Regions from separate parts of the Nonomuraea sp. NPDC048881 genome, predicted to be linked through region 1. Evidence: riboswitches for the same ligand, from Rfam matches in the RefSeq annotation. Region 1 holds a riboswitch; the other holds the start of a gene.
The links. Region 1 has a riboswitch for cyclic di-AMP ahead of AB0C33_RS31295 (C40 family peptidase). Riboswitches for the same ligand answer to the same signal wherever they lie in the genome.
Positions count from the first base shown of each region.

Region 2: it holds a riboswitch for cyclic di-AMP, as region 1 does, so the genes downstream of both, AB0C33_RS17355 (C40 family peptidase) here and AB0C33_RS31295 (C40 family peptidase) in region 1, are expected to answer to the same signal.

Region 1 is NZ_JBEZGC010000009.1:359,328-363,996, reverse strand. Features, by position in the region: gene AB0C33_RS31305 (NYN domain-containing protein) at 1-291, shown strand, start outside; gene AB0C33_RS31300 (NlpC/P60 family protein) at 424-1,350, shown strand; cyclic di-AMP (ydaO/yuaA leader) riboswitch at 1,701-1,862, shown strand; gene AB0C33_RS31295 (C40 family peptidase) at 1,993-2,475, shown strand; gene AB0C33_RS31290 (hypothetical protein) at 2,682-3,515, shown strand; gene AB0C33_RS31285 (M48 family metalloprotease) at 3,527-4,669, shown strand, end outside.
Region 2 is NZ_JBEZGC010000004.1:469,422-474,090, reverse strand. Features, by position in the region: gene AB0C33_RS17370 (response regulator transcription factor) at 1-171, shown strand, start outside; gene AB0C33_RS17365 (DUF2306 domain-containing protein) at 144-779, opposite strand; gene AB0C33_RS17360 (NAD(P)-dependent alcohol dehydrogenase) at 961-1,953, shown strand; gene AB0C33_RS17355 (C40 family peptidase) at 1,937-2,500, opposite strand; cyclic di-AMP (ydaO/yuaA leader) riboswitch at 2,531-2,690, opposite strand; gene AB0C33_RS17350 (3-isopropylmalate dehydrogenase) at 2,790-3,836, shown strand; gene AB0C33_RS17345 (branched-chain amino acid aminotransferase) at 4,037-4,669, shown strand, end outside.

The sequences.
Region 1 (4,669 bases):
ACCGGCCTCGGCGGGCTGGTCGCCCAGACCCGGGTCGAGGTGACGGTGGTCTTCGACGGCGCCGAACTCAACGCGCCGGTGCAGGTGGTGGCGCCGCGCGGGGTGCGGGTGCTGTTCAGCGCGCCGGGGGAGATCGCCGACGACCTGATCCGCCAGCTCGTCCGGGCCGAGCCGCCCGGCCGGGCCATGGCCGTCGTCTCCTCCGACCGCGAGGTCGCCGAGTCCGTACGCCGGATGGGTGCCAGACCGGTTCCGTCCGGTCTGCTGCTGCGCCGGTTGGGCCGCGCATAAGTTACGAATTAGCACTATTGGCGAGACCCCACCCGCCACTTCTGTACTATTTCGCCCCAGGTGTAATCCCTGGGAGGCGACGCTGTGAGGTTTGGCCGGGTGACGGTGGCCGCGGGTCTCGCGATCGGACTGATGACGGTCCCGATGGGTGCGGCGCTCGCTGATCCCAAGCCCACCCTCAAACAGGCCAAGGCCAAGCTGGAGAAGCTGAACGACAAGGCCGACAAGGTCGTCGACCGGTACAACACGGCGACCGAGAACTACAAGAAGGCCAAGGACGCCTACACCAGGCTCAACGACCGCTACAAGCAGAAGCTGCAGACGGTCGCCGACCTCCGCGCCGAGATCATCAGGGTGGCGGTGGACTCCTACAAGCTGGGCGGGGACGTCACCTCCCTGCCCGGCATGGTCGGCGTCGACGACCCCGAGAACCTGCTGGCCGGGCTGGCCATGGCCGGGCAGCTCTCGCGCGAGCGGCTGGAGAAGCTGGCCGCCTTCGACCGCGAGAACAAGGGGCTCAAGGCCGAGCGCGACAACGCCGAGACCGCGCTCGCCGACGCCGACAAGGAGCGGGACGCCGTCCAGCGGGAGCGGGCCGAGGTGCTGAAGCTGGTCGGCCAGCAGAAGAAGCTCCTGGACAAGCTGGGGGCCTACAACCCGGGCAACCCCAACAGCACCGGCATCAAGTACACCGGTCCCGCCTCGGGCAGCGCGGCGGCCGTCCTGAACTTCGCCTTCGCCCAGGTGGGCAAGCCGTACATCTACGGGGGCACGGGCCCGCGCGGCTACGACTGCTCAGGGCTGACGCAGGCAGCCTGGCGCGCCGCCGGCGTCTCGCTGCCGCGTACGACGTGGCAGCAGTGGGCCTGGGGCGCGAGCCGGAAGGTGGACCTCAAGGACCTCCAGCCGGGTGACCTCATCTTCAGCGAGGGGCTCGGGCACGTCAGCATCTACGCGGGCGGCGGCAAGATCGTCCATGCGCCGCAGACGGGCGACGTCGTCAAGGTCGTCCGCCTCGCCGACTACGGTCGTCCGCTCGTCGGAGCCATCCGCCCCTGACTCGGTCCCCGCCCGAAATCTCGGGCGGCTTCGGCGTGCCCGTAATCGCTGAGGCGAACGGGACAAACGGGGCGAAAGCGCCCTGACAATCGGGTGTGCCGGGAAGTGTGAGAAGGGTCACAAAGCGGTAACGGAACCCTGAGGTCCAGCAGGGGTTTCACCCTTTACTTGCATCTTTATCTGATCTTTACAGGCCGAGTCTCCCTTTGCCAAATCTTGACCCCTCGGCGTAGTTTCTGGCGTCGCGGTCAGCAAGCCATGCGCACCGCGGATCGACATCGGAACCCCGATGCGGACCAGATGAAAATCCAGCGGTCGCCGCCGATATCCCCGTTCAGGCACAACCATCGGGCGGCGACCTGCCGAGTCCGTGCAGCCAGGAGCACGGAGCCGGGGACCCAAAGATCCCGTAATCCCCCGGGATCAGGGGTGAATCGGCGCGTCTCGCGCCGTAGGGCGACTTCCAGGCCCGAATCCGTCAGCTAACCCGGTAGGCGTTCGTGGAAGACACAAGGAGAAATCCTGTCTACCTCCCTGCATAACCCCCGTCTGTCCCGTCTTGCCCTGAGGGGCGTCGCACTCACGATGACCGTGACGGCCGGAGGTGCGGTTCTCCATGCCGTGCCGGCCGGGGCGCAGACGGTGAGCGAATCGGCCGCCAGGCTCACCGCGGTGTCCAGCACCGCCAAGGCGGCCACTGCGAAGTCGGCCAAGTCGGCGAGGACCGTCAGGTCTGCCAAGTCGGCCAAGGCCGCGCGGCAGGCGTCGAAGGCCCGCAGGGCCGTCGCCGTCGCCAAGCATCAGGTCGGCGACCCGTACCGGTACGGGGCCACGGGCCCTGGTGCGTTCGACTGCTCCGGACTCGTCCAGTACGCCTGGAAGAAGGCCGGGGTACGACTCCCGCGCGTGACGAACAGCCAGTTCGCCCGCATCAAGCGCAAGGTCTCCTGGCGCAATCTCAAGCCGGGCGACCTGATGTTCTTCAACGGGCTGGGCCACGTCGGCATGTACGTCGGCCACGGCAAGATGGTCCATTCGCCGCGGACCGGCGAACGGGTGCGCATCGACAAACTGGGCGGATGGCGTAAGTCGTCGTTCGTCGGCGCGGTGCGTCCCGGCGCGTGACAACGGGCCCCGCCCGGACCCTCCCCGGTCCGGGCCGGGGCCTGTCGCATGCCCGGCCCCGAGCAGGGCCCGGTCCGGCGAAGGGCCCGGCTCCGCGACGGGATCGGTCCGGGCGGAGGGCTCGGCTCCGCGACGGGATCGGTCCGGCGGAGGGCCCGGTCCTCGGGAAGGGGCCGGGAGGGGCGTGGGCCTACTAGCATCGGGCCGTGTCCTCGCAGGTGCGTCCGTCCCTTCGCGGTCCGCGGCTGCTCCTCTCGGTCCTGCTGCTGTCGACGGCGGTGCTCGTGGTCGCCGACGCGCCGCCCGCCGCCGTCCTGCCCGCCGGGGCGCGCGGGTTGTGGAGCGACGGCGGTCAGGTGGCCCGCGGCGCGCGGTCCGTGGTCGTGGGGCACCGCGCAGAGCCCGGCGTGCTCGCCGATCTGGCCCGCCGCGCGGACCTCGCCGGACGGCGGGTGTCCGCGGTGCTCGGCCGGCCGGTGCGCGCGCTGGTCGTCGTGCCGGACTCCGACGCCGAGGCGGCCGGGCTGGCGGGCACGGGCCCGCTGGACGGGCTGGCCGCGGTGGCCGACGGCGCCAGGGTGATCGTCGTGCCCGGCTCGTTCGCCCGGCTCACCCCCACGGGACGCGACGTCGTCCTCACCCATGAGCTCACCCACGTCGCCGCGGGCACCGACCGGCTGCCCGTCTGGCTCTACGAGGGGTTCGCCGACTACGTGGCCTACCGCGACGCCGGGCTCCCCGTCGGGACGGCCGCCGCCGAACTCGCCGCCGACGTAAGGGCCGGCCGGCTGCCGAGCGAGTTGCCCGGACCTGCGGCTTTCGCCCCCACGGCCGCCGATCCCGGACGGCTCGCGCGGGCGTACCAGGAGGCCTGGATGGCGTGTCGCTTCCTCGCAGACCGGTTCGGTGACGGGACCCTGGTACGGCTCTACCGTGATGCCCGCGTGGCCGGCGTCGATCAGGCGCTCGCCTCCGTGGGGCTCACCGCCGAGACGCTGGCGGCACGGTGGCGCGAGTACGTACGAGAGCAGCTCGCGTGAAGGGGAGGCAGATGAGCGAGCGGAACGACCCGCCCCGGGAAGGGGACGAGCCCGCCGGAGCGGTCGCCAGAGGGGCCGACGAGCCCGGCACGGCGGTCGCGGCGGCGCACGGCGGCGGTGTGGCCATCAGGGACGACGGCGCAGACCGGCCCGGCGACGGTGCGCCGCCGGAGCCGTCCGGCACCAACGAGCCCCCCGAGTCCCCGGGCCACCCCGACGACCCGGACTATCCGGACGCCCGCCCCGACGCGGACGCCGACCCCGACACCGAGGACCCCCGTCACCCCCGACCCCCCACCCCCGACGACCGCCCCCACGCGATCCGCGCCGACGCCCCCGCCACCGACGCCCAGACCAGCGCGCAGGCCGCCGAGGACACGGACACCCCCGGCAAGAGCCCCGAGGCCCCCGACGACCCGGGAACGGGCGGCAAGGGCGGCGGCAAGGGCAAGGGCGGCAAGGGCGGCGGCAAGGGCGGCGGCAAGGGCGGCGGCAAGGGCAAGGGCGGCAAAGGCGGAGGCGAGGGCAGGGGCCGTGGCAAGGGCGCGGGCGATCCCGCCACCCCCCTCGCCGAAGGCGTCGAGGCCCGTCCAGGAACCGGCAAGCTGACGGGAACGGCGGAGCACCTGATCGCCCGCCAACGGCAACGCGTGGAATCCCGCTCCAGGCGCGCCGCCGGCGCCGCCCTGGCCCTGGTCGGCGGCGTGATCCTGGCCGTGGTCGCGTTCACCACCCCCTGGCGGGTCCTGGCGGCGGGCGCGCCCGCCGTCGCCCCCGACCCCGCCCGCGACTTCAGCGCCGCCCAGATCGCCAGGGCGCAGGCGTTCGACGCGGCCACCTCCCTGCCCGGCTACATCTCGCTCGGCCTGACGGTGCTGTTCGCCGGGCTGCTGGTCCTGACGCCGTTCGCGGCCAAGGTGCTGGGCGTGCTCAGGGGCCCGTGGTGGGTGCGGGTGGTCCTCGGCGTGGTGGTGCTCACCGCGATCACCGAGGTGCTGAGGTGGCCGCTCGGCATGTGGTTCGAGACGATCCTGCGCGACTACGGCCTGTCCACCCAGGACTGGGCGGGCTGGGCCGCCGACCGGCTCAAGAACACCGGCGTCAGCGTGCTGCTGATGGCCGTCATGCTGCTCGCCCTCGTGGCGCTGGCCCGC
Region 2 (4,669 bases), on a different contig from region 1:
ATCCTGCGCGCCGTGGCCCGCGGCCGGACCAACAGCGAGATCGCCCGCGAGCTGCACATCTCGCTCAGCACGGTCAAGAGCCACGTCGCGAGCCTGATGACCAAGCTCGGCGTGCGCAACCGCGTCGAGATCGCCATGTGGGCCTACGAGACCGACCGCGTACGCACCTGACCTCTGAGGGTTCTGCGGACGACCCACTCGGCCACCGCCAGGTTGATCACCCAGCCCGCGCCGACGAGCAGCGCCCGGCCGAGCTCGCCGGGCGCCCCGAAGGCGGCCAGCCCGAACGCCAGGGTGAACGCCTGCGTGCCCGCGCCGAGCCCGATCGCGTACCCGCGGGTCATCCAGGCGCGATGCCGGGCCACGTCGCGCCGCCGGATCGCGGCCAGGCCGAGCAGGAGGCAGGCGGCCATGGCCGTCCCGAACAGCAGCCGGAAGGCGGCCAGCAACATCCCGTCGCCGGCGGGAAGGTCGGAGAAGAGCGTCAGCCACACCCCCGACAGCGCCGCGACCAGCCCGCACGCCACCAGCACCCGCCCCGCCGCGCGGTGCCACCCCGGCCGCCCGGCCCGGAACCGGGCCTGGAACTGGAACGTGCCGAGGACGCAGAACACCAGGGAAGCCGGGATGTGCAGCAACACCGGCACGGGCATGGCGAAGAAGCGCGCGTTGTCCGCCGTCACGGGGGCGCCGGCGGCCAGTTCGGTCACCCGGATTGCGCCGGCGACCAGCGGGACGACGCTGAGCGCGAGCAGCCCGGCGGGTGCGATCCATCTCATGCCTGAGAGCGTGCCGCCCGCGCCCGTGCCCGGTCATCGCGCGGACGGCCGGTCCTGGTTCGCACCATCGGCGGGCGGGCCGTCGTACTTTCGGCCATCGAGCCGTCGCCTTTCGACCGTTGAGCGTCCGCGCAGGTCACGCCCACACTGGCGGCACATCAGCGGCACGAGGGAGAAAACGATGAAGGCGTACGTCCTGCGCTCGTTCGGCTCGCCCGACCAGCTCGTCCTGACCGACGTCGAGCGGCCCGTGCCGCGCGACGACGAGGTGCTGGTCCGGGTGCGGGCCACGTCCGTGCAGCCCTACGACTGGCACTTCATGCGGGGGGAGCCGTACCTGGCCCGGGTCATGGGCGGCGGGGTCGGGCTGCGCCGGCCGCGCATCGCCGTCCTCGGGGCCGACGTGGCGGGGGAGGTCGAGGCGGCCGGCAAGGACGTCACGCTGTTCCGTCCCGGCGACGAGGTGTACGCGATGTCGCTCGGGGGCGGCTTCGGCGAGTACGTCTGCCTGCGGCAGGGCGAGGTGGCGCCCAGACCGGCGGGCCTGTCGTTCGAGCAGGCGGCGGCGGTGCCGATGGCGGCCAACACCGCGCTGATCGCGCTGCGCGACGAGGGACGCCTCCAGCCGGGCCAGAAGGTGCTGGTCAACGGCGCGTCCGGCGGCGTGGGCACGTTCGCCGTGCAGCTGGCCAAGGCGCTGGGGGCGCACGTCACGGGCGTGTGCAGCGGGCGCAACGCGGACCTGGTCCGCTCGCTCGGCGCGGACGACGTCATCGACCACACCAAGGAGGACTTCGCGGCGTCGGGCCGGCGCTTCGACCTGCTGCTCGACGTGGCGGGCGGCCGCCGGCTGGCGGACTGCCGCCGCGTGCTGACCAGGAAGGGCACGTACGTGCTGGTCGGCGGGCCGGCCGGCCGCTGGGTGCAGCCGGCCGGCCACATGTTCGCCGCGCTCGCGTCGGGGCCCTTCGTCCCGCAGCGGATCGTCAGGGCGGACGTCGTCCGCTGCGGGAGCAACAGGGCGAACCTGCTGACGCTGACCGGGCTGATCGAGCGGGGCGCGGTCACCCCGGTCATCGACCGGACCTTCCCCTTCGGCGAGCTCCCGGCGGCCGTCCGCTACCAGGAGGAGGGGCACGCCCCGGGGAAGGTCGTCGTCACAGGGTCGCGGTGAGCATGGCGGGGGCGGGGGCCTTCTGGAGCTGCTTGTAGTCGGCCCAGCGCTTGACGCCCTTGGGGTCGGGGCGTACCGCGCCGACGAAGGCCTGCCTGCGCCACTGCGACAGGCGTTCCTCCTTCACCACGTCGCCGGTGTGGGGGGAGTGGACCATGTAGCCGGGCTTGGAGATCATGCCGACGTGGCCGAGGCCGCTGAAGAACACCAGGTCGCCTGGCTTGAGGTCCTTCCAGGCGATCTTCCTGGAGAAGGCGCCGTACTGCTCCGCGGCGGTTCTGGGGAGCTCGATGCCGGCGTCCTCGTAGGCTCGGAGCATGAGGCCCGAGCAGTCGTAGCCCCGCTCGCTGGCGCCGCCCCACACGTACGGGGTGCCGCGCTTGTCCATGGCGTATTCGAGGGCGACCTTCCAGGCCGGCTTCGGCACGTGCCGTTCCTGGACCTGTTTCACCTGGGGGCCGGTGAGGGTGATGGAGGGGGTGGGGGCGGCCGGAGCGGCGGGAGCCGCGGGGGCGGCAGGCACGAGACCTGCGGCGCCCGCTGCCACCGCCACAAGGATGGCGATGCTAGACAGGGGACTGTCCTTCCACGTGGCCGACCGGGTTAGCTGACGGGCTCGGGCCTGGAAGTAGCCCTACGGCGGCTCCTCGGGGGGGAGGCGCAGCCGATTCGCCCCGGGGGGAAAGGTGGGTCCCCGGCTCCACGCAGCGGCTGCGTGGATTAGGCTCGTCGGACTCTAACGAAACGGTCAAAAGGTCGCAATCCCCCCAAAACGGATTGTCCGGTTGTTGAGATGATGTGTTCGTCAGCCGAGACGAGCCGGTAAGGTACCGCCCATGGAGTCGCGTAACATCCGCCTGGCCGTCATCCCCGGGGATGGCATCGGCGCCGAGGTCGTAGCCGAAGGGCTCAAGGTCCTGGAGGCCGTGGGCACGAAGATCGAGCCCACCCACTACGACCTGGGCGCAGCCCGCTACCACCGCACCGGCGAGACCCTGCCCGACGCGGTGCTCGAAGAGCTGCGCGGCTACGACGCGATCCTGCTCGGCGCCGTGGGCGACCCCAGCGTGCCGCCCGGCATCCTGGAGCGCGACCTGCTGCTCAAGCTCCGGTTCGAGTTCGACCACTACGTCAACCTGCGGCCGGTCAAGCTGTTCCCCGGCGTCGAGACCGCGCTGGCCGGCGCCACCGCTGAGCACATCGACATGGTCGTCGTCCGCGAGGGCACCGAGGGTCTCTACGCGGGCACCGGCGGCGTCATGCGCCGCGGCACGCCGCACGAGATCGCCACCCAGGAGTCGCTGAACACCGCCCACGGCGTCGAGCGCGTCGTGCGGTACGCCTTCCAGAAGGCTCAGTCGCGGCCCCGCAAGAAGCTCACGCTCGTCCACAAGACGAACGTGCTCACCTTCGCCGGCGACCTCTGGCAGCGCACGGTCAACCGCGTGGCCGCGGAGTTCCCCGACGTCACCACCGACTACAGCCACATCGACGCGGCCTCGATGTTCTTCGTCACCCAGCCCGAGCGCTTCGACGTGATCGTCACCGACAACCTGTTCGGCGACATCATCACCGACCTCGGCGCCGCGATCGCCGGCGGCATCGGCCTGGCGGCCAGCGGCAACATCAACCCCGAGCGCACCTCGCCGAGCATGTTCGAGCCGGTGCACGGCAGCGCGCCCGACATCGCCGGTCAGGGCAAGGCCGACCCGACCGCCACCATCCTGTCCGTGGGCATGCTCCTCGACCACCTCGGCCTGCACGCCGAGGCCGCCAAGGTCGAGCAGGCCGTGGCCGCCGACATCGCCGAGCGGGTGACCGGCCGCGCCGGCCGCACGACCAGCGAGATCGGCGACGACATCGCCGCGCGAGTAGCCGGCTAGGACCGCCTAGCCCCGCACGCGCCTGGCGGTCCGAACACGGACTGCCAGGCGCTTTTTCGCGTTCGCCGGATCTAACCACCCCAACTGCCTCTTGCTATCCCAAATCGCGAGACACTAGGAAGTACGAATACTGCTCGCGGGCAGTAGCTAACAGAATCAGCTTTCGAAGTCGCAGATTCGTAGAGAGAAGGACCTCCGTCATGACCATCGCTCAGAAGCTCAGCTTCGACGTGCAGCATTCCGACCACGCTCGCACCGCGGCCGAGCGGGAGCAGGTACTGGCGAACCCCGGATTCGGGCAGGTCTTCACCGACCACATGATCTCGATCGACTACACCGACGGCGAGGGCTGGCACGACGCCCGGCTCATGCCGTACGGGCCGCTCTCGCTCAACCCCGCGACCTCGGTCTTCCACTATGCGCAGGAGCTGTTCGAGGGACTGAAGGCGTACCGGCAGATCTCCGGCTCGATCGCGACCTTCCGGCCGTACGCGAACGCCGCCCGCTTCAACCGCTCGGCCGAGCGCATGGCCATGCCCGAACTGCCGGAGGAGGCGTTCGTGGAGTCGCTGGAGCTGCTGGTCTCGGCCGACAAGGAGTGGGTGCCGACCACCGAGGGCCACAGCCTCTACCTGCGCCCGTTCATGTTCGCCACGCAGGCCGGGCTCGGCGTCAACTACCCGTCGAAGACCTACAAGTACATGGTGATCGCCTCGCCGGCGGCCTCGTACTTCAGCGGCGGCATCAAGCCCGTCTCGGTCTGGCTGTCCACCGAGTACACGCGCGCCGCGCCCGGCGGCACCGGCTTCGCCAAGTGCGGCGGCAACTACGCC